3 regions of the Parasphingorhabdus pacifica genome follow, and region 1 is predicted to be linked to each of the others. Evidence: riboswitches for the same ligand, from Rfam matches in the RefSeq annotation. Region 1 holds a riboswitch; each other region holds the start of a gene.

The links. A riboswitch is a leader RNA that binds a small molecule or an ion and turns the genes downstream of it on or off. The one in region 1 is predicted to bind cobalamin.
Region 2: it holds a riboswitch for cobalamin, as region 1 does, so the genes downstream of both, metE (5-methyltetrahydropteroyltriglutamate--homocysteine S-methyltransferase) here and ACYVAN_RS21920 (ribonucleoside-diphosphate reductase subunit alpha) in region 1, are expected to answer to the same signal.
Region 3: it holds a riboswitch for cobalamin, as region 1 does, so the genes downstream of both, ACYVAN_RS01055 (HoxN/HupN/NixA family nickel/cobalt transporter) here and ACYVAN_RS21920 (ribonucleoside-diphosphate reductase subunit alpha) in region 1, are expected to answer to the same signal.

Annotation. Positions count from the first base shown of each region.
Region 1 covers NZ_BAAGYS010000014.1:364,799-374,864, forward strand. Annotated here, with positions in the region: gene ACYVAN_RS21885 (hypothetical protein) at 387-644, shown strand; gene ACYVAN_RS21890 (erythromycin esterase family protein) at 641-1,579, shown strand; gene ACYVAN_RS21895 (sensor histidine kinase) at 2,327-4,849, shown strand; gene ACYVAN_RS21900 (roadblock/LC7 domain-containing protein) at 4,854-5,282, shown strand; gene ACYVAN_RS21905 (DUF742 domain-containing protein) at 5,279-5,656, shown strand; gene ACYVAN_RS21910 (GTP-binding protein) at 5,637-6,245, shown strand; gene ACYVAN_RS21915 (ABC transporter substrate-binding protein) at 6,416-7,339, shown strand; cobalamin riboswitch at 7,483-7,693, shown strand; gene ACYVAN_RS21920 (ribonucleoside-diphosphate reductase subunit alpha) at 7,814-10,066, shown strand, end outside.
Region 2 covers NZ_BAAGYS010000002.1:500,541-510,606, forward strand. Annotated here, with positions in the region: gene ACYVAN_RS02320 (roadblock/LC7 domain-containing protein) at 1-53, shown strand, start outside; gene ACYVAN_RS02325 (DUF742 domain-containing protein) at 211-627, shown strand; gene ACYVAN_RS02330 (GTP-binding protein) at 673-1,272, shown strand; gene ACYVAN_RS02335 (hypothetical protein) at 1,403-2,362, shown strand; gene ACYVAN_RS02340 (serine hydrolase domain-containing protein) at 2,673-4,037, opposite strand; gene ACYVAN_RS02345 (APC family permease) at 4,120-5,520, opposite strand; cobalamin riboswitch at 5,818-6,050, shown strand; gene metE (5-methyltetrahydropteroyltriglutamate--homocysteine S-methyltransferase) at 6,188-8,476, shown strand; gene ACYVAN_RS02355 (CPBP family intramembrane glutamic endopeptidase) at 8,530-9,483, opposite strand; gene ACYVAN_RS02360 (transglycosylase domain-containing protein) at 9,682-10,066, opposite strand, start outside.
Region 3 covers NZ_BAAGYS010000002.1:227,689-237,754, forward strand. Annotated here, with positions in the region: gene cobN (cobaltochelatase subunit CobN) at 1-3,093, shown strand, start outside; gene cobA (uroporphyrinogen-III C-methyltransferase) at 3,268-4,491, opposite strand; gene ACYVAN_RS01055 (HoxN/HupN/NixA family nickel/cobalt transporter) at 4,592-5,638, opposite strand; cobalamin riboswitch at 5,741-5,936, opposite strand; gene ACYVAN_RS01060 (DUF1876 domain-containing protein) at 6,062-6,331, shown strand; gene ACYVAN_RS01065 (cobalamin biosynthesis protein) at 6,411-7,766, opposite strand; gene cbiE (precorrin-6y C5,15-methyltransferase (decarboxylating) subunit CbiE) at 7,763-8,977, opposite strand; gene cobM (precorrin-4 C(11)-methyltransferase) at 9,078-10,066, opposite strand, start outside.

The DNA of each region.
Region 1 (10,066 bases):
CAGCGCCGATCGTCGTTTCCGGCTAAACGCGGTTCCAGGCAAGCACGGCTTCTCGTTCTGCCACATCTCTGCTCAGCACCTCACGCCCCGCCGCGCATCGCGGGTCAGCGACGCCGGTGAGCACCTTGCCGCTGCCGACCACCTTCCATGCGGAAGCGGAGTGCGGCGCAACCTCTCCTGGAACATGCGCGAGATCACCCACGAGAATCCCGCCCGCCCCACGAAAATGACGGAAATCACCCGAAGTGGGTGGATGGCCAACGAGGCCGCCCGAAAAGCCCGTTTCCCACGTCCTGCCGCATCGGCACCGCGCTATGCGACACGGACATTGACCTCTACTTAACTAGAAGTCTTAGTGTCGGCGGACGTCGATCGAGGAGAAGAGCATGACCCCGAATCAGGTGCGACCGAACTTGGACGACCCGACAACTCAGAACACCGGCGAGGGAGCGGTCGAGAACTTCGTCGCCGAGCTCCAGGCAGGCCTCGACACCGGGACCGCCCACGACCGATCCGTCGCCGCGAACACGGTGTGGGGCAGCCCACACGGCGAGCCCCTGACCGGCTTCGGCGAGCTGTGGAGCATCCATCGTCAACTCATTGCCGCCGCGCAGGGCGCCCCGATCGCGGAGGTGGCAGCATGACCGCCTCGGCCGAGTTCCGGGACTGGGTGGCGACGCGGATGCGGCCACTCCCGCTCGAGCCGTCGAGTTCACCGATCGCGCTGCCCGAATCGCTGTCGCGGGCCGAGGTGGTCGGCCTGGCCTCGTCGGTGCGTTCGGCTCGGGAACTCGTCGTCTCGACCCATGTTCTGCTCCGCGCACTCGTCGAACAGGCGGGCTTTCGCGCGGTGACCATCGAGGGAAGCAACGAGACCGCCGCCGCGCTCGACCGATACGTCCGAACCGGCGACGGCGACCCGGCCGCACTGCTCGCCGCCTGCCAGAGTTTCCTGCGGGTGCACGAGGCCGTGGACGTCGTGCGGTGGCTGCGCACCTGGACCGAAGAGCATCCGGACGATCCGGTTTCGATCGTGCACGACCGCACTCCCCCCACACCTCCCGCCAACCTCGCGGAGATCGAAGCCGACCTGGCTCGGTCGGATCTCGCTTGGCACTCGGAAACCGGACAACGAATCGTGCACTGGGGCGGCACGGCACACCTCGTCAACGGCGACCCGCGCACGGTCCCGCCGGACGAAACCCATCGCAACGCAGGCGGCATCATGCGAGCCGAGCTCGGCTCGGCGTACGGCGTCGCCGCGCTCACCATCGGCTCGGGACTCGCCCCGTTCGCCATCCCACCACCGCCGCACGACTTCGTCGAGGACGTGTTCGCCGATGCGCCCCACGACGTCACGATGCTGGAAGTGGACTCGTCGAGCCGGGTTTCGCCGTCGGTGGCCGAATGGCTGCACCGGCCGTTGCGCACCCGGATGATCGGGCCGCACTACGACGCCGCGCGTGATCGCGACTTCCGCGTGGACGCCGGCCCACTGGCCGAATCCGTAGACGTCCTGGTCCACGCGCCGCGGATCACCGCGACCAGCCCGCTGACCCGAGCGCGACCAACCCGCTGACCCGACGACCGAGTCGGCGCCACCGAAGCCGCAGCCCACGGAACCGGGGAACCCCGACCGGACACGGCGAAGCGAGCGAGCACGCACCCGTGACACCCGGCCCGCTCAGCACACCGCCACGCCAGGCTGCGCGATCCGCTCGAATCGGACGGCGGATTGGTGCCGTCGCGGGACAGCGACACGATTTCGCCTCGCCGAACCCGCTGTCCCGCTATGGTCCCGCTGCACATCGAACCCGATCCGAGCGAAGGAGCGCCGATGTCCATGCCCCGGGCGAGGAACCGAACGCAACGAAGCGGGCTCGAACAGCACCTCGGTCCGATTCGCGAACGGGCATCGCTCCACCGCGGACCGTTCGGCGAGAATCGGGGCCAGGTTCCCCCACCCGGGGCCGCCCGCGCTGCTCCATCCCGGCAGGAACCATTCACTGAGTGGGGACGCGTCACTCGCCCGCGTGCTAGCCTTCGGCTCGCTGTCACGCTTGCGATATACGTTCTCACGTAACGTGATGAAATGAGCCACAGTTGTTCGTTATTCGGCGGTTGGCCCCTGCGCCCGTACGCAACGACCGCATCGGGTTCGATGCGCGACACCCGGCGGGCGATTCGGTGACCTGATCAACCCTCTCCTCGGCCACGGCCGAATTCTCGATCGGCATGTTCGACCCGGCGGGCCGCGGGCGCAGCACAGCGCCCGCGGCCCGCCGATCGACGCGATTCAAAGCGAACTGCGACCCAGTGGAGCGCTGTGAAGAAGGCGGACGATGGTCCAAGGAACCATCGCGACATCAACCGGAGACTGACCCGCGTCGTCCTGATCCCCAGCGCGGTACTGATCGTGCTGTGGCTGTTGATCAGCACCGTGACCGTCTACGACGGGCTCCACCTGCGGTCGGCGGCGCTCGGCATCCGCAACGTGTCGATACCCGCGATGGAACTCCTCGCGTCCGCACAGCACGAACGTGCCCTCAGCCTGCGGTACCTCGACCGTCCGGAGCTCGACCGCGCCGAGCTGGACCGTCGGCGCGAACGCACCGACCGGTCGCTGGCGAAACTGCGCGCGGCCACCGGTTCGCTGGTCGAAGGGTCCCCCGCGGACGTCCGGACACGGATGCGCGCGCTCGACCGAGCCGTCGCCGAGCTGCCCGCCGTCCGCAGCCGGATCGACTCACGGCAGGCCGGCGAGGAACACGTCCACGCGGACTACGACGAACTCATACGGACCGGGTCCGAGCTCTTCGAAACCCAGGCGCGCACCGTTCCCGACCCGACGGCCGGGCAGAACGGGCTGCTGGCGAACCGGCTCTTCGGTTCCTCCGACCGGATGTTCCGATCGGCATCGTTGGTCTCCACCGGCATGAGCACCGGTGAATTCACCGCGCGAACCCACGCCGAGTACGCCCGCGCCGTCGGCGCCTACCACCGCGATCTCGAATCGACCGCCGAGGACGCACCTCCGCACGTGCGAGAACGCTACCGGGAGCTCGTGGCGAGCCCGGCTTGGAAACGCCTCGTCGAATGGGAAGACCTGCTGATCGGCGAAGGCGAGTGGGCGGTCGCCCCCGAACTCCCGTTCACCGAGCAGGAGTGGCTGAACACCACCCGGCAGGTCGCCGACGAACTGACCGGGCTCACCGTGAACCAGGCCGAGCACGCGTCCGATCTCGCCCTGCAGGACGGCAACGACAAGCTGGTGGCTTCGATCGTCGGGAGTCTGGTCACGCTGGTCGCGGTCGCCACGGCGATCCTCGCCGCCGCGCGGGTGGCACGCCGGATCGCCACCCGACTGGTCGCTCTGCAACAGGACACCCTCGACCTCGCCGATACCCGGCTCCCCGAGATCGTCGAACGCCTGCGCCGAGGCGAACTGGTGGAGGTCGAGTCCGAAATCGGCTGGCTCGACCACGGCAAGGACGAGATCGGCCTGGTCGCCGACGCCTTCAACGCGGCGCAGCGGACCGCGATAGCCGCTGCCGTGCGCGAAGCCCACGCCAAGGACGGCGCCAACCACGTCTTCCTGGGCATCGCGCATCGCAGCCAAACCCTCATGCACCGGCAGCTGCAACTGCTCGACGAACTGGAACGCCAGGAGGAAGACCCCGGGCGGATGGAGAAGCTCTTCCAGCTCGACCACCTGGCGACCCGCGCGCGCCGCAACGCGGAGAACCTCATCATTCTCGGTGGGGAGCGGCCCGGGCGGAAGTGGAGCAAGCCGATCGACCTGGCCGACGTGGTCGGCAGCGCGATCGCCGAAACCAAGCACTACGCGCGAGTGCGCACAGAACGGATCGCTCACGTCGCGCTGGTAGGCGCGGCAGTGGCCGACACCGTGCACCTGATCGCCGAATTGATCGACAACGCGACCGCGTTCTCACCACAGCACTCGCAGGTCACCGTGCTGAGCCAGACCGTGGCCAAGGGTGTCGCCATCGAGGTCGAAGACCACGGTCCGGGAATGGATGAACCGGAACGCAACGCCGCGAACGCCATGTTCGACGCGCCACCCGAATTCGATGCCATGGCGCTGCGCGACGACACCCGGCTCGGGCTGTTCGTTGTCGCGAGGCTGGCAGCCAAGCACGGGATCGGGGTCGAACTCCGCACTTCCGCTTATGGCGGCACCCGGGCGGTGGTACTGCTGCCGAACGAACTGACCGTGTCCGTGCCCGAACCGCCGGCGAACGGGGACACCGACGAGCTCGACCCCGTCCCCACCGCTCCGGCCGGTCCGGCCGGTCCGGCCGCGGATGACCAGGCACCCGGATCCGCCTCGATACCGGACCACCGCGCAGCGGAGACGCCCGTTCTCTCCGCGACGGCAGATCCCGCGGAGTTGCTCGCGTTCCGGGACGAACCGGCCGAGGAGTTCGCGGGGATCATCACAGCGTTCGACGACCGGATCACCGAACCGGTCCTCCTCCGCCTCTCCGGTGGAAGCGACGGACACGGCGGTATCCCCGCGCACGAGCAGTGGCCGACCCGAACACCGGCTGACACCACAGGTGACGACGTGCGCTGGCCCGACGCCGAACCGCCGGAGGATCCGCGCCCGTCGCTACCGCGCAGGCACAGACAAGCCAGCCTCGCCCCCCAACTTCGCGGCGGCGCGACGACCACCACGGCCGACGCGGAAGAGTCGGCTCCCGGACGATCCGCCGACGAGATCCGCCGCCTGATGGCGTCCTTCCAGCGGTCGACTGAACGGGCTCGTGCCGAGGAGAGCCTGCCTCGTCGGGGAAAACCCAACATCGCCACGGACAGTGAGGATTGAGCCAGTGGAGCAAGCAAGCACACCCAACGACCTGAACTGGCTGCTGGAAGACATGGTCGAACGGGTCGACAGAGCGCGGCACGCGATCGTGCTGTCGGCGGACGGCTTGCTCGTCGGCCGGTCGCAAGCCATGTCCGATGAGGACGGTGACCACCTGGCCGCGATGGCCTCGGCGTTCCAGAGCCTCGCGCGCGGGACGGGGCGGCACTTCGGCGGTGGGCAGGTCCGCCAGACGATCGTCGAGATGGACCACGCCTTCCTGTTCGTCACGGCCGCGGGCCGAGGCTCGTGCCTGGCCGTGGTTTCGGACGAGGATGCCGACGTGGGCCAGATCGCCTACGAGATGAACCTCCTCGTCAAACAGGTGGGCAACTCCGTGCGAGCCACGCCGAGAGCCGACTCGGACTCGCACGGTCGGGTATCGACGACGTGACCGTCGAAGACGAGCGTCCGTGGACCGACGAGGATGCCGGCCCGCTCGTCCGTCCCTACGCGATGACCAGGGGACGTACTCGCGCCGGTGAGCACCAGCTCGATCTCATCACGATGGTCGTCTCCACCCGGCCGGTCGATCCGGCGGTCGGACTCTCCGCCGATCACGAGCGGGTGGTCGGCCTGTGCAAGCGTCCGGTCTCGGTCGCGGAGGTGGCAGGCGGGCTCAACGTACCGCTGGTGGTAGCGCGGGTTCTGCTGGGTGATCTCATGCACGAGGGCGCCGTCATCGTGCGTCCGCCGATCACGCCGGTGGCTCCGACGCCGGACCGGACATTGCTGCAGGCGGTACTGGATGGAATTCGAAAGCTCTGAACCGGGCGACGACACCCCCGTCCGATTCCCCACCGCGGTCAAAATTCTGATCGCGGGCGGTTTCGGCGCGGGCAAGACGACGTTGGTCGACTCGGTGAGCGAGATCGCGCCGCTGCGCACGGAGGAAGTGCTCACCGAAGCGGGTCTGGGAATCGACGATCTCGAAGGGGTCGAGTCCAAGGAGACGACCACGGTCGCGTTGGACTTCGGTCGTATCACCATCAATCCGGACGTCGTGCTCTACCTGTTCGGCATGCCCGGCCAGAACCGCTTCTGGTTCATGTGGGACGAGCTCTCCTCCGGTGCCCTCGGCGCGGTCGTGGTCCTCGACACCCGGCGTTTGAACGACGGCTTCCCGTCCATCGACTTCTTCGAGCACCGGGGCATCCCGTTCGTGGTCGCGGTCAATCACTTCGCGGACTCCGCCGAGTACGCACCGGATGAGATCCGCCGGGCACTCGATCTCAACGGGGCGGCCCCGGTCCTGGTCGGCGATGTTCGCGAACGCGCGTTCAGCCGGGCGGTGTTGGTCGAACTGATCGAACACGTGCTGGCGGGCGCGGGGGAACTGCCGGAGGTCGTGGGGTAGCTCCCGCTGGTCTGATCGTGTTTCGCTTCACACCGGTGAACTCCTCTAGCCTGATCGAATCAATTTAGGTTAGGCTCCCCAAACCTTCCCGGCGTGCTGGTTGCGCGCCAGGAAGAGTGATCCGAACCGAACCGAGGAGTTACATGTCTCGCCCCCGCAGACTTCTGGCCATGGCAGCCACGGCCTGCACGCTGGTCGCCACCGCCGCATGTGGCGCGTCGGACCCGGGCACGTCGGGCGACTCCCCGCAGGAAGGCGAGCGCGTCGTCACCCATGCCATGGGTGAGACCACCGTCAGCGAAGAACCCAAGCGCGTGGTCGTCCTCGACACCGGCGAGCTCGACTCGGTCCTCGCGCTGGGGGTCAAACCGGTCGGGGCCGTTGCTCCGGACGCCACGAACTCCCTGCAGCCCTACCTCGCGGAGAAGACCAAGGGAGTGCCGACGGTCGGCACCATCGGGTCACCGAACCTGGAGAAGATCACTCAGCTCGAACCCGATCTCATCCTGAGCAGCAAGGTCCGGGACGAAGACAAGTACGAGCAGCTCAGCGCCATCGCGCCCACCGTCTTCGCCGAGACCGTCGGTGAACCGTGGAAGGAGAACTTCCTGCTCAACGCCGAGGCTCTCGGCAAGAAGGCCGAGGGCGAGAAGATCCTGGCCGACTACAAGAAGCGGGCGGCCGAGATCGGCAAGAAGGTCGGAAATCCGGCTGAAACCGAGGTCAGCGCACTGCGCACCACCTCGGGCGACGGCACGATGCGCCTCTACGGCGAGGGCTCGTTCATCGGCACCATCCTCAAGGATGTCGGCTTCAGCAGGCCCGCGAACCAGCGGATCGACAAGACCTTCACGGAGATCAGCCGTGAACAGATCGGCCAGGCCGATGGCGACCTGCTCTTCTACAGCTCGTACGGCTCGGCCGCCAAGCAGCGGCAGGACGAGCTCGTCGCCAGCTCCCAGTGGTCCAACCTCGGAGCAGTGCGCGACAACAAGGCCTTCGAGGTGTCCGACGACCGGTGGTTCCTCGGCCTCGGGCCGCTCGGCGCCAACCTCGTCCTCGACGACCTGGAGAAGATCGTCGGCAACTCCTGATCCACCGACCGAGAGCGCCGGGCACTCCGTGTTGGATGCCCGGCGCTTTTGGTTCGGCGGGCGCGACGAAGGTGCTCCACAGCCGAAACAGCGCAATCCGGCGCGCCATCTGGACCCTGATTGGGATCGCAGACCCAACATGTAGTGTGTCGCTTGCTGATGGTTCATCGGTGCCCCGCACCGGTGTGACAACAGGGAACCCGGTGCGAATCCGGGACTGCCCCGCAGCGGTGAACGGGAACGACCGTCGTACGAAGGCACTGGGCGAACCGTCCGGGAAGCCACGACCAGTAGGAACCGGCAACAGCCGGCGCGCCCGTGAGTCCGAAGACCTGCCATCGGTGCGCGCATCGCAAGTGCGCGCTGTCCGGGACCTCGCGGGTGGGTCTGCTCGGACGATCGGCAGCGCACCGCGTCACCGACGTCTCCAGCACGTGCTCTCCCGCGTTCTTCGAACTCGCGAGGAGAAGCGCCGTGACCGGCACGCCACACACGAACACGAACACCGCCACGCTGCCGGACACCGACTGGAACCGGGTCGCCACCGTGGTCCGGCAGGCGTGCGAGGGCATCGACGACGTCTCCCCCGAAGCAGTGCTGCGCGAGGTGCACCGCAACACCTACGACGGCATCGACAGGCACGAACTCGCCCTCGCCCAGGTCATGGCGGCACGGACCCTCGTCGAAGCCGAACCCGGCTACTCCTCCGTCACCGCCAGATTGGTGCTCGACAACCTCCGTGGCGAAGCCCTGAGCTACCTGGCCGGAACCGCCACCGAGGCCGACCAGGAACAGATGCGGGAGCACTACCCCGGCTACTTCCGGAACTACGTGCGACGCGGGGTCCAGCTGCAGCAACTCGACCCGCGGCTCGCCGACTTCGACCTCGAACGGCTCGGTGCGGCGCTCGACGCCGACCGGGACCTGTCCTTCGACTTCCTCGGGGTGCAAACCCTCTACGACCGGTACTTGCTGCACCACGACGGGACCCGTTTCGAACTGCCGCAGGCGTTCTTCATGCGCGTGGCCATGGGTCTGGCCCTGAACGAGAACGCCCCCGAGACGCGGGCGATCGAGTTCTACCGCCTGCTCTCGTCGTTCGACTTCATGTGCTCGACACCGACCCTGTTCAACGCGGGCACCACCCGACCGCAACTGTCGTCCTGCTTTCTGACCACAGTGGACGACGACCTGCACGGGATCTTCCACTCGATCGGCAACAACGCACTGCTGTCGAAGTACGCGGGCGGCCTGGGCAACGACTGGACACCGGTCCGCGGAATCGGCTCCCACATCAACGGCACCAACGGCCGGTCCCAAGGCGTCGTACCGTTCCTGAAGGTCGCCAACGACACGGCGGTCGCGGTCAACCAGGGCGGCAAACGCAAAGGCGCGGTGTGCGCCTACCTGGAAACCTGGCACATCGACATCGAGGAATTCCTCGACCTGCGCAAGAACACCGGAGACGACCGGCGGCGCACCCACGACATGAACACCGCGAACTGGGTGCCCGACGAGTTCATGCGCCGCGTCGAGTCCGGCGGCACCTGGACCCTGTTCTCCCCCGACGAGGTCACCGATCTGCACGACCTCTACGGCCAGGCGTTCGCCGAGCGCTACCGGGCACACGAAGCCGCGGCCGAACGCGGCGAACTCCGCGTGCACCGCAAGGTCGACGCGGTGGACCTGTGGCGCCGGATGCTGACCATGCTGTTCGAGACCGGCCACCCGTGGATCACGTTCAAGGACCCGTGCAACCTGCGTTCACCCCAGCAACACGCGGGAGTCGTGCACTCCTCGAACCTGTGCACCGAGATCACGCTCAACACCAGTCCCGAAGAGGTCGCGGTGTGCAACCTCGGATCGATCAACCTCGCCAAGCACGTCACTGCCGACGGCATCGATCACGAACGCCTGCGACGCACCACCCGCACCGCGGTTCGCATGCTCGACAACGTCATCGACATCAACTTCTACACGATCCCCGAAGCGCGCCGATCCAACCTCCGGCATCGGCCCGTCGGGTTGGGCCTGATGGGTTTCGCGGACGCGCTGTTCCAGCAGCGCATCCCGATGTCGTCCACGGCAGCGGTCGAGTTCGCCGATCGCAGCATGGAACGGATCAGCTACGACGCGATCTCGGCATCCGCCCAGCTGGCCGCCGAACGAGGACGGTACGAGACGTTCGAGGGTTCACTGTGGAGCCAGGGCATCCTGCCGATCAACTCACTGGGGCTGCTCGACGCCGCCAGGGACGATACTGCCGACCTCAACACCGAGTCCACACTGGACTGGTCGGCGCTGCGGGCGCAGGTGCGCCGGAACGGAATGCGCAACTCCAACGTGATGGCGATCGCGCCCACCGCGACCATTTCCAACATCTGCGGGGTCGCCCAGTCCATCGAACCCCTCTACCGCAACCTGTACGTGAAATCGAACATGTCCGGTGACTTCACCACGATCAACCCGTACCTGGTTGCCGACCTCAAGTGGGCCGGCATCTGGGACACCGACATGATCGACGACCTCAAGTTCCACGACGGCGTCCTCGCCCAGCTCGACCGGGTCCCCTCCGACCTCAAGGAGCTCTACGCCACCGCCTTCGAGATCGAACCGCGCTGGCTGGTGGACGCCGCCGCGCGCAGGCAGAAGTGGATCGACCAGGCCCAGTCGCTGAATCTGTACCTCGCCGAACCGAGCGGCCGAAAACTCGACCAGCTCTACCGG
Region 2 (10,066 bases), on a different contig from region 1:
TGCGTTCGCAGCTCAGAGGGACGAGTCGAGTGATGACCGGTCAGACAGCATGAGGGCGTCATGAACGGGAGTTCGCGATCATCGGAGCGCCGAGCCGTGCAGGGCGCTCGTGATTCCTTCGACGCTGATTCCCTCGTCGAAACATGCAATCGATTCACCTTCGGCCACCCGTGGATCGCCCGTACCGAGGGGGACTTGTTCGCTGGAACAGTGCCGGAAACGGAGTGGCCAGAGGCCGACCTGAGCGCGCAAGTTGCAGATCAGAACGCCGCGGACACGTCGAGTGGAGATCAGGCCGCCTACGTCCGTCCCTACGCCTGGACCGGGGGACGCACCAAGTCGAGCTACCAACTCGAGTTGGAAACACTCGTGTCCACCAGCGACCTATGCCGGACAGCACATTTGGAGCGTCCGGAGCACTGCTCGATCGTCGACCTGTGCCAGCAGCCCCGATCGGTCGCCGAAGTGGGGGCGCGCCTCGGTGTCCCGCTTGGTGTGGCGAAAGTTCTACTGAGCGACATGGCCGATCTCGGCCTCATCAACGTGCATCGAACCGTTCAGGAAACCGATCACTCGGCACACCTGATGTTGATGGAGAGGGTGCTGAGTGGACTGCGCCGGCTATGACAACGCTGCCCTTCCGATCGATACGACACCGCAAGTGGATAATCCATGACATCTGAAACACGTTCACTGCCGACGCATGATGAGGCGCTCCATACCGCCACGTCGGCGAAGATCGTGGTAGCTGGCGGGTTCGGCGCTGGGAAGACGACCCTGGTGGGGTCGGTATCCGAGATCGTGCCGCTGACCACGGAGGCTGTGATGACCACTGCCAGCCACGGTCTCGACGATCTCCGCGCAACGCCGAACAAGCACAGCACCACCGTTGCGATGGACTTCGGCCGGTTGTCGCTGGCTTCGGACCTGATCCTCTACCTGTTCGGAACACCGGGCCAGCACCGGTTCTGGTTCATGTGGGACGACCTCGTCCGTGGCGCGATCGGCGCGGTGGTCCTGGCCGACACTCGGCGGCTCTCCGACGCGTTTCCCGCGATCGACTTCTTCGAAGACCGGGGCCTTCCCTACGTGGTGGGGCTGAATTGCTTCGATGGGGATCTTCACCACCAAGTCGACGATGTCCGGGATGCCGCAGCCATCGGCCCCGACGTTCCCGTCATCATCTGTGATGCCCGCAACCGCCAATCCATCAAACACCTCCTCATCCCCCTCGTCGAGTACTCGATGCGCTGGTGGATCCGCAACTCGTGACCGGTGCCAGCAAGGGAACCTTTGCTCCAGATCTGACAGGAATGTTCCCTTGCTCCACCAGACTGTCCGACACGCACCCGAAAATTGAGCAAATCACGGTGAACCGCTGCGGCGTCCGCATATTCGGGTTATGGAAACCAACTCGCCCGTCGTTGCGACTCCCACGCACCAACCCCGCCGCGTGTTCCACGTGCGCGATCTGGAGAAGCTCGGCGTATCCCAGTCAACGTCGTACCGTCGTGCCCGTGCGGATGGCCCGTGGAGCCGGTTGGCTCCGGGGATCGTCCTCACTGCTCCGGGGCCTGCCACGACCGACGACCTGATTCAAGCCGCATTGTTGTGCGCGGGCCCGGACGCGATGATCACTGGTATGCACGGTGCTCGTTTGCACGGCTTGACGACCCCACCGCTGGACGAGCCGATCCACGTCCTGATTCCGCACAGCCGCAAGTTGCAGTGCCAGCCGTCCATCCGTTTCGAACGGACTACTCGATTGCCGACGCCTGTCCTGCGGGGCGGCATCCCGACCGCTCCGCTCGTACGCGCCGTGATGGACGGTGCGAGGACGTGGCAGACGCGCGCGTTCACCGAGGATCTGTTCGTCGAGGCCATTCAGCGCGGGCAGCAGTGCCACCCGCAGCAGTTGATCCAAGAGATGGAGTTGGGCAGCCGCCGTGGAACCGGGCTCCCCCGTGCGCTCTTGCGGTCGATGACGGTCGAGGTTCGTTCGATTCCGGAGCTACGCGCGTTCAAGCTGCTCGATGCTTCAGACCTACCGAAACCGTTGTGGAACACTCCAGTGTTCAGTACCGGTGGAGAGTACGTCGGCTGTCCCGACGCGTGGTTCGACGATGTCGGGATGGCCGTGGAGATCGACTCTTTCGAGTTCCACTTCACGAAGTCCGGGTACTCGAACACGATGCGGCGAAACACGCGGTATGCCACCCATGGTGTCCTCGTCGTCCAGATTTTGCCTGGTCGTCTCGTCAAGGAGCCACAAGCGGTGGTTGACGACATCCGTCAGGCGTACTTCACCGCACGCGTACGACCGAGGTGTGAAGTGTATTCCGAACGCCCTTGGGATCCTTAGCGTTTCCGCAAGACACCGGACTGACGCATCGTTCGACGCGACCCTCGAGGAGGTTGACCCGAACTTCACCAAACCCGGGTGGACACCTGAGCTCCGGTTGCCGGCGGCTGTCTCCGTCCGCAACCGGAGCCGGCCTTCCTGCCATCAAGGAGGATCCACCCACCCGGGGCCTTACAGTGCGGCGATCAGTCCTCTTCGCAGGGCCTCGCCGCAGCTGACCCGCGCTGTGTCTCCTACGGCAAGTCCAGTCCCGCAAGGAGCAAGGGAACCTTTCTTCCACGTGTCCCGCTCGGTCCGTCCTCGCGCCGACTTAGAATTCGGCAGTTCTCCAGCCTTCCACACCGCCGGGCACAGGCGCTTCGGACGCATACGGCTGGCGAGTGAAGATAAAGGTGTTCAGATCCAAGTAGGTTGGCTCACCTTGTTCGTTCCTGCCGACCCTCAGTGGTTCCCCCGCGAAGTAGCCGTCAAGTCCCGTCCAGCTTCCGTCTTGGTTGGAGCGGAATCTGGAAGCACGTCCCTTTCCGTTCCAGGGAACTAGATCGAGCAGTCCGTCCGGCAGAATCCGCAGCACGTACGGTGTGGGGCCCCAGAACCACTGGCCGGTGAGGTTCAACAGCGACGCTTCTACGCCGGGTCCCGGAGTCCAGGCCGGCGGGATCCTTGGTTCGTGCTCTTCGAGAATGTCCAGCAGGTCGGTGGCGAGTACCGAACCGACGCCGGCGGTTGTGTTGGCCATGAACACCACGCCGGTGCGCTGCGCGGGTTCGGCCAGCACAGCAGCCAGAAACCCCGGCATGGAACCGCCGTGTCCTGCGAGTCGACGACCGCGGTGACGCATCAGCTGAATACCGAGCCCGAATCCGGCCCGCCATTCGGCCCCGTCGTCGACCGCGCCAGGAGCACACATTTCGGTGAGGGTATCCGGGTGCAGGACGTCGGCGGTGTCACCGTTGATGAACCGCAGCCAGCGCACCATGTCTTCGATGGTCGACCACAATTGGCCTGCGGGAGCCATCGCGCCAGCATCCTCGGCGGGTTCCGGCATGACCACGTCGGCCCACGGGTGCACAGCGAACCCGTCAGCGTGCGGTGCCGTCGGGTGCGAGGTTGTTCTCGTCATGCCCAACGGGTCCAGGATTTCGCTCTGCAGTGTTTCGGCCCAGCTTTGCCCGGAGAGTCGGGAAACCAACTCGCCCAGCACACCGAAACCGGTGTTCGAGTAGTGGAATACGTGCGTTGGAGGTGGGCGCAGCTCGCTCTCGTCGATGTTCGACAGGAACTCTTGCACGTCGGTTCCGGGAACCCGCTCCCACCACGGCCCGGCTGGTTCCGCACTGAGGCCACTTGAATGGGTGAGGACCTGTTCGATACTGCGGTTTCCCACGGCGGTCCCGGGAACGTGTTGGTCAATCCGGTCGGAGAGGGCCAAGCGGCCTTGATCTCGCAGCCTCATGACCAGGACCGCGACGAAGGTCTTGGTGATCGACCCTATGCGGTATTGCGTATCGACGGTTGGTCGCTGCCCATCGACCGTCCCCCTGGAATCGGCCCAGATCATCTCGCCATCACGTACGAGACCCGCAGTCAGCGACGGGACCCGGTTCTCACTCTGTTCCACTGCCAACCGCCGCAGCAAGGCGCGCTGGGTGGTGGGCAACAAGCTCGTCAGCATTCGCACATGCTGTCACGTGCGGCCCGGCAGCAAGGGAACCTTCCGTTCAGATGTGCGCGAAAGGTTCCCTTGCTCGCACGGTTCATGCCCGGGCGCTGCGAAGCTGCTCGTCTGCTCCCGGCCCTGGTGGGATGCGCGGAACCGACAGAAAGAAGACCGCGCCGATACCCCAGAAGAGGATGGTGATCATCCATTCGTAGGGCCATGACAGAGCTGCCGGCATTCCTGGTAGCGCGAGGAGGATCAGCATGGCGCTCAGTAGGATTGCCGCCACCCCGATACCCCAGGGCCGGCGAACGCGAAACGGTCGCTCGAGTTCAGGTTCGCGACGCCGCAGCACGAGGAAGGACACGGATACGAGCAAGTATCCCACGACGATGTTGACCGCTCCCGCGTTGGACAACCATGTCAACATTTGTTCACCGAACAGTGGCGCGATCATGCTTATCCCGCCAATGAAAAGAATTGCATTGCTGGGCGTTCTGTACTTTGGGTGTATCTTGGCGAACCATGCTGGGAGCATTTTGGACTTTCCCATGGCGTAGACGAGTCTGCTGGACCCGATGAGTAGCCCGTTCCAGCTAGTCAGGATGCCTGCCACACCGCCGACTATGAGGAGGCCACCCATCGTGTCGCTGTTCCATAGCGCTGCCATGGCCGTGGCGGTAGCCAAATCGGAGCTTTGAATCTCATGCAGTGGAATCGCGGTTCCGACGGCTATCTGGATTAGCACGTACCAGGAAGTGGCAAGCACCACGGAGAGCACGAGCAGTTTGCCGACCTGCCGACTGGGGAGCTGGGTCTCTTCTGCGGACTGGGGGATCACGTCGAACCCGAGGAACAGGAACGGTGTCGCCACAACGACACCCATGATTCCCATCGTTCCGCCGGTGAACAGCGGGTCGGCGTTGGCGATCGAACCACTGCCGAGAGAGCCGAACAGCAGACACGCACCTACGCCGAGCAAGAACAGCACACCTATCGACTGCAGTGTCGTCGCAGGTCGGACACCTACATAGTTAAGAATGGTGATCACGGCCGCTCCGGCGACGGCAACCATCGTCCATATCGCATAAACCGGGGATCCAGCGACGTGCCAGATCACTCCGGTAGACAGTTGCGGAACGAGGTAGGCGATCGTTTCAGGTAGCGCCACCGCCTCGAATGCGACGACGGAAACATAGCCGACGACGACAGCCCACGATGCGACAAATGCCCATCTCGAACCGAGGGCGCGGAGAACGTAGTGGTGTTCTCCGCCTGCTTTCGGCATCGCCGATACCAGCTCAGCATAGGTGAGACCGACCAGCGCTACGATCAGACCACCGATCACGAACGCGAGCGCGGATCCGAGCACACCAGCGTCGTCGATGTACTGACCGGCCAGGACAACCCAGCCGAATCCGATCATCGAACCGAATCCGACCGCCAATACGTCTTTACGTCTGAGTACTCGCTCGAACGGACGCTCATCACTGCTCATGTGCGCTCCCGAATGCCGGGACGGAAGTATCGAAGCCACATCCTGCAGCGAGCGGAAGAGGTTGACAATACCCGGACCGGCACGCGGTCCATCTCGTAGCCGCTTACTCCAAATGGGGCACGGCTCACCCTCTACAGCCGGGCTGAGCCCGTTTCACATACACCCGAGTAGCACGAGATTCCGACACCGAGCAAGGGAACCCTTCTTCCACAACTGAGAGAAAAGTTCCCTTGCTGACACCCCTGTGGTGAGACCCGGCACAAGGCGATGGGTCTTGCCATCCGGAGCCCAACGAGTAGGGTTCAGGACGCTGATGGTTCACCGGCGGCGAGGGATCGTGACCGGTGAGGCAAGAGGGAACCCGGTGTAACTCCGGGACTGCCCCGCAGCGGTGAGTGGGAACGAACGCCGTCGCCGCCCGTTTTCGGTCGGCAAAGCACTGGGCATGCCTGGGAAGCTGACGGCTAGTAGGAACATCCGAAATGGGACCGCCCACGAGTCCGAAGACCTGCCATCGGTGCGCACACCAGCGTGTGTGCGCTCGTCCGTGGCCTCGAGGGAGGGCGAGCGGGCACTGCGGCCACTCCACCGGACTGGTCTGCGGTACGCGTTCACCTCTTCGGGGCTGTCGGACTTGCCGTGTCACCGAGCTCGCGAGGAGAGAGCTTTGACCAGCACGATCGGATCGACCGTACTCGGATATCCGCGCATCGGGCCGCGCCGCGAACTGAAGCGGGCGTTGGAAAGTTACTGGGCATCCCGTATCGGGGAAGAAGAACTCAGGGATGTGGCCCGGACGCTACGCACGAACACGTGGCGGGAACTTCATGACGAAGGTGTGAACTCGGTACCGAGCAACACTTTCTCCTTCTACGACCAGGTGTTGGACACTGCTGTCACGTTCGGCGCAGTGCCCGAGCGGTACACGCGTCTGGGACTCGGACCGTTGGACACCTATTTCGCGATGGCACGAGGCGTTGAGTCGACGCCTCCACTCGAGATGACCAAGTGGTTCGACACCAACTACCACTACCTCGTCCCCGAGATCGGCCCGGATACGGAGTTCGCACTGGCCGACCGCACTCCCGTCGAGCAGTGCCACGAAGCTGCCGATATGGGCGTGCTCACCCGCCCGGTTGTGGTCGGACCGCTGACGTTCTTGTTGTTGTCCAAACCAGCACAGGGCTCCCCGAAATCGTTTCGTACCGTGGACAAGCTCGATGACCTGGTGCCCTCCTATGTCGATCTCTTGCGCGAGCTCCACGAAGCCGGTGTGGAGTGGGTCCAGTTGGACGAGCCGGCCTTCGCCGCCGACCGATCCACCGAAGAACTGGCTCTGCTGCGTCGCGCCTACGACGAAATCGCGCACGCGACCGACCGACCGAAGCTGATGGTGGCTCCCTACTTCGGAGATCCGAGGGAGGCGTTGGGCGTTCTCGCTGAGACCGATGTCGAGGCGATCGCCCTGGATCTCGTCGCAGGGCGGCCCGTTATAGATCGGCTGCCCGCCATCCATGGTCTGCGAAACAAGACCTTGGTCGCCGGCTTGGTGGACGGACGCAACATCTGGCGTACGGACCTGGACTCAGCACTCGGCACCGCCGCTACCCTTCTCGGGTTTGCCGGTGACGTGTCGATCGCGACATCGTGTTCGTTGCTGCACGTGCCCTATGACGTTGATGCCGAAACCAGCATCGACGAGGAGATCAAACCATGGTTGGCCTTCGCGAAGCAGAAGGTCTCCGAAGTGGTCCTGCTCAATCGTGCGCTACGAGACGGCCGGAATGCGGTGGCCGACGAACTCTCAGTTCAAAATTCGTTGATCGAAGCTCGGCGAAATTCAGCTCGTCGACATGACGGCAACGTCCGGCAACGGGTCAGGGATTTGACCTCAGGTGACTTTCAACGGCCCGACTACGCTGTTCGGCGCGAAGCTCAGCGACAAACCCTGAATCTGCCTCCGCTTCCCACCACGACCATCGGTTCGTTCCCGCAGACCAGTGACGTGCGGAAAGCTCGTGCAGCACTGCGCAACGGCACGATCGACCGGGCGACCTACAACCGTCGGATGTTCGACGAGATCGAACGCATCGTTCGGTTGCAGGAGCAACTCGGACTGGATGTTCTCGTCCACGGCGAACCCGAACGCAACGACATGGTCCAGTACTTCTCCGAACACATGTCCGGCTTCGTCAGTACGGACAACGGGTGGGTGCAATCGTACGGGTCTCGCTGTGTGCGCCCACCGATTCTCTTCGGCGATGTGTCCCGACCGCACGCGATCACCGTCGACTGGACGAAGCAGGCGCAACAGCTGACCGCAAAACCGGTGAAGGGGATGTTGACGGGCCCCGTCACCATCTTGGCTTGGTCGTTCGTTCGGGATGACCAACCACTCGCGGACACGGCGATGCAGGTCGGATTGGCCATCGGTGAGGAGGTTCGGGATCTCGAAGCAGCCGGCGTCGGCGTTGTACAGGTTGACGAGCCTGCGTTGCGAGAACTGCTTCCGCTCCGCAGAGAAGGTCACGAGGCGTATTTGAGTTGGGCTGTGGATTCGTTCCGGTTGGCCACGTCCGGTGTCGCGGATTCAACTCAGATCCACACGCACCTGTGCTATTCGGAGTTCGGTGATGTGATCGACGCGATCGTCGCTTTGCAGGCGGATGTCACCAGCATCGAAGCCGCGCGGTCCCGAATGGAGGTCCTCGACGATCTCAATGCGGTCGGGTTCGCTCGCGGCGTCGGCCCTGGCGTGTACGACATTCATTCACCTCGAGTGCCTGGGGTCGACGAGGTGGAAGAGTTGCTGCGTGCCGCGCTGCGGTCGGTCCCCGCGGACCGCCTGTGGGTTAATCCCGACTGCGGGTTGAAGACTCGTGGATACGCTGAAGTCGAGGATGCGTTGCGCAATACCGTGGCGGCCGCTGAGAAGGTGCGGGCCTCGCTCCGGTGACTCGTGAGCATGGGAACTTTTCTTTCATGTGTGGAAGAAAAGTTCCCATGCTCTCAACGCCTGCTGAGGCGACGAACGCCGCGGGTCAAACCGTCAGGGACGTGTTCCAGCTTCACCGGAAGCTTTCGGAGTAGGACGAGTAGCACGATCAGCAGGATGAGCACTATCCAACCGCTCCAGCTGAGCAAGCCCACGTGGGCATTGTTGATCGGGTTACCCGCGGCGACGAAGATCAGCGGCAGCCCGGCGGAGGCGTTCAGGAACCCGTGGGCGATAGCGGGCGGCCACACGCTGCGAGACACGAGCCGCAACCAGCCCAGCAGTACGCCCACGAGTGTGCAGAAGCAGACCATCATGATGAAGGAGACGACGACCGGAACTGTCGGATAGTTGTAGCCGAGAACCAGCACGGGGGCATGCCACAAGCCCCACAACACTCCTGTGACGAGGAATGCGCCGGGTTGCCCCAGCGGGATCAGGTTCGGCAGCAGGTATCCGCGCCAGCCCCATTCTTCCCCGAACGCTGCGGCGACGTTGAACCAGCCGAGAAGAAAGACTTGGGCGACTTCGGTCAGCGCGAGGGTGTTCGGGGATGTCTCGGGCTCGCCGATCACTTCGGTGTGGTTCTGTTCGGCCAGGCCGGAGAATCCCGTCCAGTCCGCGTGGTAAACGCCGAGCAGATCGCCCACCAGGAGGGCGAGCAGCATGACGACCGGTGGGCCGAGCCAGGCGACAAGCGAGTACCGCCACCATGATCGAAACCCGCCCGGGGACCGGATGCCCGTGGCGCGGAGGAGGTCGGGTTTCGGGCTGACCCATTTGCTCACGACGAAGGTAGCGACGGCCGGCATGAACATCATGGCGGTGAGCACGAGCGGCGCCCATTGCCACAAGAGCCCCTGTCCGGTGATCCACATGGGGAGGGTCAACAACCATGCCGGAACGTAGGCGATGGCTACGAAGCTGACCGTCCCACGGACATCGACGCGATCCTGCTCGGTGTTCACCTCCTCATCCTGCCAAGAGATGTGATCTGCGCGAACGCCCGGCAGGGGTTGCGGTGCGCAGCATGGGAACTTTTCTTTCACGTGTGGAAGAAAAGTTCCCATGCTGTCTACCGAAAGGCGGCGGGCTCCTTCAGGGCGAAGGAGCTTCCTGCACGGTCACCGAGAGCACCGGCGCCTTCGGTGACCGTGGATGCAGACCTACGGGGCAGGTACACCGGGCAGAGGGGCCGGTGGCAGGCCAGCGTGCACCTCGGTCATGGCGTCGTACCAGGTGCGTGCGGGCACCTTGCCGCCATAGATGTTTCCGCCGTTTGTCCCGCACAGGAACGGCGGCGCGTCACCACCGCTGTCGCAGATCCCTTCGGGCCTGTTGCCGTCGGCGTAGGTGAGCACCGCGCCGGCCATCTGCGGCGTGGCGGCCAGGAACGCGGCCGAGCGGTGTTGCTGCGTTGTACCGGTCTTGCCGATCAGGGGACGTGTCCAGCCCGCCGCTTCGGCGGCGCGTTGGGAAGTTCCCTCGGTGTGGTCCTTGCTGAGGCCTTCGGCGAGTGCGCGTGCGACCTCGGGTGTGACCGCTTGATCG
Region 3 (10,066 bases), on a different contig from region 1:
GTCGAAGACGCGGGTGGCCAGGCGCTACCGGTGTTCTGCGCGTCCCTGCGCGCCCCCGAGCCGGAACTGATCGAGACGCTTCAGCGCGCCGACGCGCTCGTCGTCACCGTCCTCGCCGCCGGTGGCACCCGCCCGGCCACCGCCACCGCCGGTGGTGACGACGAAGCGTGGGACATCGGAGCGCTCGCCGATCTGGACATCCCGATCCTGCAGGGACTCTGCCTGACCAGCAGCCGAGAGGCCTGGCAGGAGAACGACGAAGGTCTGTCCCCTTTGGACATGGCCACTCAGGTTGCCGTGCCCGAGTTCGACGGACGCCTGATCACGGTCCCGTTCTCGTTCAAGGAGAACGATTCCGAGGGACTGCCCGTCTACGTGGCCGACCCGGAACGGGCCGCGCGGGTGGCGGGCATCGCCGTCCGGCACGGGCGACTCCGACACGTTCCGCCGCAGGACAAGCGGCTGGCCCTGATGCTCTCGGCCTACCCCACCAAGCACTCCCGGATCGGTAACGCCGTCGGCCTCGACACCCCGGCCACCGCCGTCCGAGTGCTGCGCGAACTCCGCGAGCAGGGATACGACATCGGTCCGGAGACCGGTGCGGACGCCATTCCGGGAGTCGCCGAGCAGGACGGCGACGCGCTGATCCACGCCCTGATCGCGGCGGGCGGGCAGGATCCCGACTGGCTCAGCGAAGAGCAGCTCGAAGGCAACCCCGTGCGCATTCCGGCCCAGCGCTACAACGCCTGGTACGCGACGCTCCCCCAGGAACTGCGTACCCAGGTCGAGCAGCACTGGGGACCGCCGCCCGGCGAGCAGTTCGTCGACCGCTCCCAGGACTCGGAAGGCGAGATCGTGCTCGCCGCGATCCGAGCGGGCAACGTCGTGCTCATGGTGCAGCCGCCCCGCGGTTTCGGCGAGAACCCGATCGCGATCTACCACGATCCGGACCTGCCACCGAGCCACCACTACCTGGCGGCCTACCGGTGGCTGCTCGACGAGTTCGACGCCCACGCGATGGTCCACCTGGGCAAGCACGGCAACCTCGAATGGTTGCCGGGCAAGACGGCCGGCATGTCCGCGGCCTGTTCTCCGGACGCCGCGCTCGCCGACCTCCCGCTGATCTACCCGTTCCTGGTCAACGACCCGGGTGAGGGAACCCAGGCGAAGCGGCGGGTGCACGCGACACTGGTCGACCACCTGGTGCCGCCGATGGCCCGCGCCAAGAGCTACGGCGACATCGCCCGGCTGGAACAGCTGCTCGACGAGCACGCCAACATCACCGCGATGGACCCGGCGAAGCTGCCCGCCATCCGCAGCCAGATCTGGACGCTGATCCAGGCCGCGAAGCTCGACCACGACCTCGGGCTGGAAGAACGCCCGCACGACGCCGAGTTCGACGACATCCTCATCCACGTCGACGGCTGGCTCTGCGAGATCAAGGACGCGCAGATCCGGGACGGTCTGCACGTGCTCGGCGAAGCCCCGACCGGGGAAGCCCGGGTCAACCTCGTGCTGGCGATGCTGCGCGCACGCCAGATGTGGGGCGGGCAGAACGCCGCGCTGCCGGGGCTGCGCGAGGCGCTCGGCCTGGTCGAGGACGGCAGCGTCCCCCGTGAACGGGTCGACGAGATCGAGACCCGCGCATACCGGCTCGTCGAGGCCATGGAGGAGAACGGGTGGAAGCCGGACGCGGCTTCCGAGGTGTGCCGGTCCGTCACCGGTTCCGCCGACGAGAACGTCACCCGCGTCCTCGAGTTCGCCGCGACCGAGGTCGTCCCGCGGTTGGACGCGACCACCGACGAGATGAGCGCGACCCTGCGCGCCCTGGAGGGCGGTTACGTGCCCGCCGGGCCGAGCGGTTCGCCGTTGCGCGGCCTGATCAACGTGCTGCCTACGGGACGCAACTTCTACTCGGTCGATCCGAAGGCCGTGCCCAGCTGGCTCGCGTGGGAGACCGGGTACGCGATCGCCGACTCGCTGCTGCAGCGTTACCGCGAAGACCACGGCGACTGGCCCCGTTCGGTAGGCCTGTCGGTGTGGGGCACCAGTGCGATGCGCACCTCCGGCGACGACATCGCCGAGGTGCTCGCGCTGCTCGGTGTGCGCCCCACGTGGGACGAGGCTTCCCGCCGGGTCAACGGGCTCGAACCGATTCCGACGTCCGAACTCGGCCGCCCGCGCATCGATGTGACCGTGCGCATCAGCGGGTTCTTCCGGGACGCGTTCCCGCACGTGGTGACGCTGATCGACGACGCGGTGCGGCTGGTGGCGAACCTGGACGAGTCCGACGAGGAGAACTTCGTCCGGGCGCACTCCCGGGCCGATCAGGCCGAACACGGTGACGAGCGGCGCGCGACCATGCGGATCTTCGGTTCCAAGCCGGGTGCCTACGGGGCCGGCCTGCTGCCGCTGATCGACAGCCGCAACTGGCGGGACGACACCGATCTCGCCGAGGTGTACGCGGTGTGGGGCGGTTTCGCCTACGGCCGCGAACTCGACGGTGCGCCCGCTCGGGAGGACATGGAATCCGCGTACAAGCGGATCTCGGTGGCCGCCAAGAACACCGACACGCGCGAGCACGACATCGCCGACTCCGACGACTACTTCCAGTACCACGGCGGCATGATCGCCACGGTGCGTGCGTTGACGGGGAAGGCACCGGCGGCCTACATCGGCGACAGCACCAGGCCGGACTCGATCCGCACGCGATCGCTGACCGAGGAGACCTCACGGGTGTTCCGAGCCCGCGTGGTCAATCCCCGGTGGCTGGCGGCCATGCGCAGGCACGGTTACAAGGGCGCGTTCGAACTGGCGGCGACGGTCGACTACCTGTTCGGCTACGACGCCACCACCGGCGTGGTCGGCGACTGGATGTACGAGAAGCTCGCGGAGACCTACGTGATGGACGAGGAGAACCGCGACTTCCTCACCGAGTCCAACCCGTGGGCGTTGCACAGCATCACCGAGCGGCTGCTCGAAGCCGCGGATCGGGAGATGTGGTCGGAGCCCAACCCGGAGACCCTCCAGGCGCTGCGGGAGATCTACCTGCAGGCCGAGGGCGACCTGGAGGACGGCTCGGCCGGCAGCTGACCCTGGCCGACACGAAGGCCCCGGACACCCGTCGCGCGGCGGGTGTCCGGGGCCTTCGCTTTTCGGGGCCCTCGTTTTGCGGAGCATTCGTTTGCCGGAGCCATCACGTGGCCGGAACCATCGTGTCGCCGGAACCATCGGGTGGCCGGTGACGTCGCCCCGAGACGGATGCGTTCAGCGGCGGCTCTCGGGAGCGAGGTCGGCCACCGGACCGATGACGATGATGGCGGGCGGCCTGACGTCCGCTTCGAGCACGGCACCCTTGACCTCGGCCAGAGTCGTGCGCAGCGTCCGCTGACCGCGGGTGGTGCCCTCCTCGACGACCGCCACCGGCGATTTCGGATCCCGGCCGTGCTCCAGCAGGACGTCCGCGAACTCCCCGATCCGCTTGACCGCCATCATCAGTACCAGGGTGCCGCGCAGCCGAGCCAACGCGGGCCAGTCCACCAGGGATTCCGCGTCGTGCGGCCCGACGTGACCGGAGACGATGACCGCCTCGTGCGCCACACCCCGGTGGGTGGTGGGCACGTCGGCGCCTGCGGGAGCCGCCAGTGCGCTGGTGATGCCGGGTACCGCGGTCACCGCGACACCCGCCTCCACGCACGCCTGCAGCTCCTCGAAACCACGTCCGAACACATACGGGTCGCCGCCCTTGAGCCGGACGACGAACTTGCCCGCCCGCGCGTGCTCGATGAGCAACTCGTTGATCACGTCCTGGCTGGCGGCCCGCCCGTACGGGATCTTCGAAGCGTCGACGACCTCCACGTGCGGCCCCAGCTCGTCGAGCAGTTCACGCGGTGCGAGCCGGTCGGCGATCACCACGTCGGCATAACCGAGCAGCCTGCGCCCGCGGACCGTGATCAGATCGGGGTCACCGGGACCACCACCGACCAGCGCCACACCGGGCGCCGGGCGCTCGGCGTTGTCGTCGATCGTCCCGCTGCGCAACGCGGCCGCGAGCGCATCCCGGACGGCGGCGGACCGGCGGTGATCACCGCTGGCCAGCACGCCCATCAGCAGTCCCCCGTGCTCGGCGACGGCGGGGGTCACAGCCGTGCCCAGGGAAGCGTTGTCGGCTCGGACGCAGAACACCCTGGACCGTTCCGCCTCGGCCGCCACCTGGGCGTTCACCTCGTTGCCCGCGGCGCACGCCACCGCGTACCACGCGCCCGCCAGATCGCCGTCGGCGTACGGGCGGCGATGCCAGGTCAGTTCGGCCGCATCGGCCATCGCCTCCACCGCGGGCGTGGCTTCCGGAGAGATCACTTCGACCAGAGCCCCGGCGTTGATCAGCCGGGGCACCCGGCGTTGCGCGACGGTGCCGCCGCCGACGACCACCACCCGCTTGCCGGTGAGGTCGAGCCCTGCGAAGTAATGATGTTCAGTGTGCGTGGTCATGTCCGTAGTCCGTGTTGATGTTCGACCCGGCAACGTCGCCGAGAACCAGCTCGAAGAAGGCCGAAGCAGCCGGGGCGCGCGGGCGTGACATGGCTCACGCTCATCGGCCTGACCGCGCGGCGCTACTGGCGGGCGAAAGCCCACCGTCCGGGTGGTCGCCGGGGCCCGACAGCCTCCACCAGAGCGCAGCGCCGCCCCATACTGCCATGAACGCCCCGATGGTCAGGTAGCCGAGCAGTTCGAAATGGTCCCCGAGCGAGGCCACCGGCGCCATCGGCGAGACCCCGAGGTCGGAGAGCAGTCCGGCCAGCACCGCCACCGAGACGACAGCGGCGAGAACCACGGTCAACGCCGTGGTGGTCACGTTCACCCAGAGCCTGCGCATCGGCTGAGCCAGCGACCAGGTGTAAGCGCGGGACATCAGCATTCCGTCCACGCTGTCCACTGTGCACATACCGGCCGCGAACAGCAGCGGCAGGCTCAGCACGGCGACCGAGGAGATCTGCTCCTGCGGCGCCACCAGAGCCAGCACCGTGATCTCGGTCGCGGTCTGCATCCCCAGCCCGAACAGCAAACCGATGCCGAACAGGTGCCAGGAACGACCGATGCGCATCATCCGCCCCCGGAGCAGCCTGGCGAGCACCCCGCGCCGCCCGAGCACGTCTTCGACTTCGTGCTCGGCGACCGGTCCACTCCGCCCGCGCCGCAGCAGCCCCACCGCGTCCCGCAGCACCAGCGCGTTGAGCACCGCCAAGGTACCGAGCACGAGCACGACGCAGAGGTCGACGAGCGTCGCGGTGTGGGCCCCCGTCTGCTCAGCCCATCGCTGGGCCGCGGGACCCGCGACGAACGCCACGCCGACCGCCAGCAGCATCACCACGCTGGCGTGGCCGAGCGCGAACCACATTCCGGTCGATACCGGCCTGCGTCCGCGCTGCATCAGCAGCCGGGTCGCATCATCGATCACGGCAACGTGATCGGCGTCGAAACCATGCCGGAGGCCCAGCAGGTAAGCGGTGGTCCCCGCCGCGGCGAGGCCGCCCACCGCACCGAACGAATCGTGGTAGAGCAGGTAACCGCCCCACCCGAGCAAGTGCAGCACGCCCACAGCGGCGAGGACGATCGCGGCTTTCCGACGTTCGACCACACCCCAACCGGAGTGCGTTCGCTCAACTTCCGTGTCCCGAGACATGGGGTCCGGACCTCCTGGGTTCTCCCGCCCGAGGGGATCGGCGTTCGCGCGCCACGGCGTGACGCGGCGCCGGTGGCGAATGTCCTGACTCCCGGATCGTCGCTTCCCGGTCCCGACCTTCCAGCTCGTTCGAGCCGTGGTCCGCGGGACCCACTCCCCGGTCACAGTGGCGGGACCGTCTCGGATTCACACCGAGTTCCTCCCCACCGGCCGCTGTATCCTCACCCGCCGCGCCACCGAGGTCAAACCTCGGTGAATTCGCTCACCAGCGATACGACTCCCGGGTTGCCGACCCGACCCCACCCGGTCAGGGGACATGGAGACTTCCATCACGCCACCTACCGGCGCATGCTGGAACCGGATACCGAGGAGGCGACCATGTACGAGACTCGGACGATCACGCTGGACATGCAGGTCATCGAGGCGGGCGCGAAGACGACCGCGGACGTCGGGATGACAACGACCAACGGTCAGGCGTTGCACGGTCACGGGACGGCACGACGGCATCCGGAGGACCCGGACGTCCCGCAGATCGGCGACGAGATCGCGGTGGCCCGCGCCTTGTTCGAACTGGCCCACAAGCTGCTGGACACCGCGGCGCACGACATCGGAGAACGACAGCATCGGCGCGTGCACCTGCCCGCATGACGGGCCGACCGCGGGAAACCGGATCCGGGCCGGTCCGGTTTCCCGCGACGTCACCTCCGCGGCCGTTGGGCCATACCGTCTAGGACAGACCCTGGTCGCGCTCGGCGACGCCCGGGACGTGAACCAGGTCGATGTCGTCGGTGACCTGCCACTGGGCCGCGCGCATGCTCAGCTCCCCGTCACCGGGGGCGAGCAACGCGACCGCGTTGCCCGCACGCGCCAGCTGCATCGCCTCATCGAGGCGGTCGGCTTCGTTGCGCGCGGTCGGGTGCAACCGGGTTCCCGCGCGGAGCAGGTGGTGCAGATCGTCGAGATGCTCGCGACGGCCGACCACGACAGCGACCCGGTGCAGGTGCGTCTCGGCACGCGGCGTCCGCAGGTCCGGTGGGCCCGGCCCGATCCCGATGACGGCGAGCCTGCCTCGCGGCCGGACCCGGCAGGCCGCTACCGCGACGCTCTCGTTCTTGGTCTTGGGCGCCGCGAACTCCACGCCGGCTCCGCCACCCATCTCCCGGGCGCCGAGCACGGCGGCGGCCTCGGCGACACTCGGCGTACCGGTCGCGGCACGCACCAGGTCGCTGGGGGTCGGCACCTCGACCTCGGCCAGCTCATCGGTCGAGAAGGTCAGCAGCGGGAGTTCGTCACCTCCATCGGCGGTGTGCCAGAAGCCCATGTCCTGCACGGCTTCGAGGATTCCGGTCTCGTCTGCCTTGTGCTCGACGGTGGCGAAGGCGCGCACGGCTCGCGGGTCGAGCCCGTGTGCGGTGTCGAGACCGGCGATCAGGTCGGTAACGGTGGTGCGACTGACGCCCCGGCTCGAGCCGATGCCCACCACGAGGGTCCGGGGGATGATGCGCACCGTCCGGTCGTCATCGGGCTCGTCCGGGCGGCGATCGTCCAACACAACCGTCCACATCGGATTTTCCGGGTCGGCCGCCACGTTCGACGGCAGCGCCGGAAGCGGGAAGCCGTGCGGGTTGAGCAGGCGGACCGGTTCGCCGTCGAGCACGGCCGCTCCGCACGCGGCCAGATCACCGTCCACAGTGGCATCGAACTCGTCGGCCAGCTCGTCCAGCGGACCGACCGCCAGACTGCCGACCACGGTCACCGGGACGCAGTCCAGCACGTCGGCCACCTGCTGGGTCAGCGCGTTGGCACCCCCCGAACGACCACCCGCCACCGCCACGGCGAAACGTCGATCGTCGTCCACGCACACCACACCCGGGTCCGTGCTCTCGTCGCCCAGCAACGGCCCGATCAGCCGCACCGCCGAAGACGTGTCGACGAACAGCACCACCCCGTCCAGGGTGGTCCAGGCCCGCCGCAGTGCGGGCCCCACCGGCCCGTCAACCAGTACCGCGTCCGGCCCGAGCCGGGCGGCCAGCTCAGCTGCGGCACGCCTACCCGTGGTAGTGGCCGCGAACAGCCCGATCATGCTCGTTCCTCCGTTCCGGTCCGATGCCCGGTGACCAGCACGACGGGCGTGTTCGGCGCGAGCTGCCAGGTGCCGTCGGATGCTTCGGCGAGTCGGCTCGCCGCCAGCTGCACGCCTTCGACCTCATAGCCCGCGCTGCGCAACGTCTCGCGAGTGCCCGCTATCCGGTCCAGCGCAGTGAGCGCGACGACCACGCGCGTCGCACCGGCGTGCGCGCACGCGGTCACCACCGCGTTTCCGCCGCCGCCCACGAAGATCGCATCCGGCCTGGGCAGATCGCGCAGCACCCGCGGCGCTTCGCCCTCCTCGACGCGGACGTCCACGCCATGACTCGCCGCGTTCGTGACCAGCCGGACGACCTGCGCCTCGTCGGACTCGACGGCGATCGTGGCCGCCCCCAGCCTGGCGCACTCCACCGCGACCGAACCCGAACCCGCTCCCACGTCCCACACCAGTGCACCGGGTCGCGGCGCGAGCCTGGCGAGGGCCACCGCCCGAACTTCGGCCGACGAGAGGGTGCCTTCCCGATGGGAGAAGTCGTCCGCGGGCAGCGCCCAACCGGATTCCGGTGGTGACGGCGATCCACCCGCGCGCCATCCGCGAGGCGGCACCGCGTCCGGCTCCGTCAAGCACAGCACCAGATTGGGTTCACGCCAGGTGCGCTTGGCCGCTTCGGCCGGCTCGATCGTGGTCAGCTTCTCGTGGTGACCACCGAGGTCCTCACCCACGATCATCGTCCGTCGCCACCCGATCAGCCCGGTGCCCAGTTGCGCGGGACCGGCACCGGAGGCGGTCAGCACGACCACCGCCGGGTGCGCCCGGCACACGTTGATCGTGCGGCCGAGATCACCCCCGTTGGCACCGACGACGGCGACGTCATCCCAGGACCGCCCGACCCGCGCCATCAACCGCTGGACGCTGGAAGTCGCGGGTAGTACCTCGCACCGGATGCCGCGCTCGCGGAGCGCCCGGACGACGCCGAAGAACCCCGGATCACCGGAGGCGAACACCGCGGCGTTCTCGTGATCGGCGAGAGCGGTCAGCGCACCCAACGCCGGTTCCAGCGGGCCGAGTTCGAGCTGCCGCGCATGAGCGGGCGCATGGGCCGCGAGATGCTGCCGGCTTCCCAGGACGAGTCTGACCTCGGCCAGCGTCTCGTCGCTGCCCGCGGGCAACGAGTCTCCGTCGACCCCGACCACCGTGACCGTCACGCCACCCACCTCTGCTCCGTACAGGTCGGCCGCCCGAACGGATGCGACCCGACCACCGTCATACCAATGCCGCGAACACGAGCCCCGCCGGAGCACCGGGTCACTCCGCCTGCTTGCCCCCGGACTTGCGCGCGGTCGAGGTTTTGGTCCCGGTCGCCTTGCTCTTGCCCTTGGACCGCGTCTTCGGTGCGGCCTTCGCCGTCCGGGTCCGACGACCGCTCTGGGAAGCTTGCTTTCCGCCGGGCACCTCGTCCCCCGCGTCCCCGGCCTGCTCGGCGGACTCCTGCTCGGCGGACTCCTGCCCAGTGCGCTCCTGCCCAGCGGAGTTTTGCCCAGCGGAGTTCTGCCCAGCAGACGCCTGCCCCGCAGGCTCCGCATCAACGCATTCCAGCTGAACGGCGGATTGCTCGGCAACGGCCCGGGCCGCTCCGGCGGAGTCCGGCTCGACTCCCGCAGTGGTCCCCGCTGCCGAATCCGCCGCGGTCTCGGCCTGCCCTGCCGTTTCGGCCTGCCCTGCCGTTTCGGCCTGCCCTGCCGTTTCGGCCTGCCCCGGGGGTTCGACCGCGGACCTCGCCGGCCCAGGGAGCTCATCCTCACCGGCGTGATCCTCGCCAAGGTGCTCCGCTGCCGCCGGCTGCACCACGGCGACGCCGACGGCACCCAGCTCGACCGACCGCTCGATCACGCTCTCGTCCAGTTCCGGCTCGCTGACGAAAAGACCTTGTTGCGCAGGGGCGACCCGGCGGGTCGCCGCCGACTTGACGGCACCACGAGCGGTGTCCTGCCAGTTTCGCACCGCCCACCAGGCGACGTCCGACTCCGAGCGGCTGCTCTCCTGAGCGCCGGTCCGCGGGGCGGGGAACGGTCCCGCAGCGGCGGTCTCCGCCGGGGAGGGACGCGCAGGCTCGGCGTTACCGGTGCCCGCGCGTTCCGAACCGCCGTCTTCTCGGCTCCGGTACGAACGGCGAGGACCGGAAGGCCTTCGGTACGCGGGCGACTGACCGCTCGACGGATAGCTCCGCGACCGCGTGCCCGAACCGGCCAGCGACCGGCCTACGAGGAACAGCGCGCTCCGCCAGAGCTTGTGCT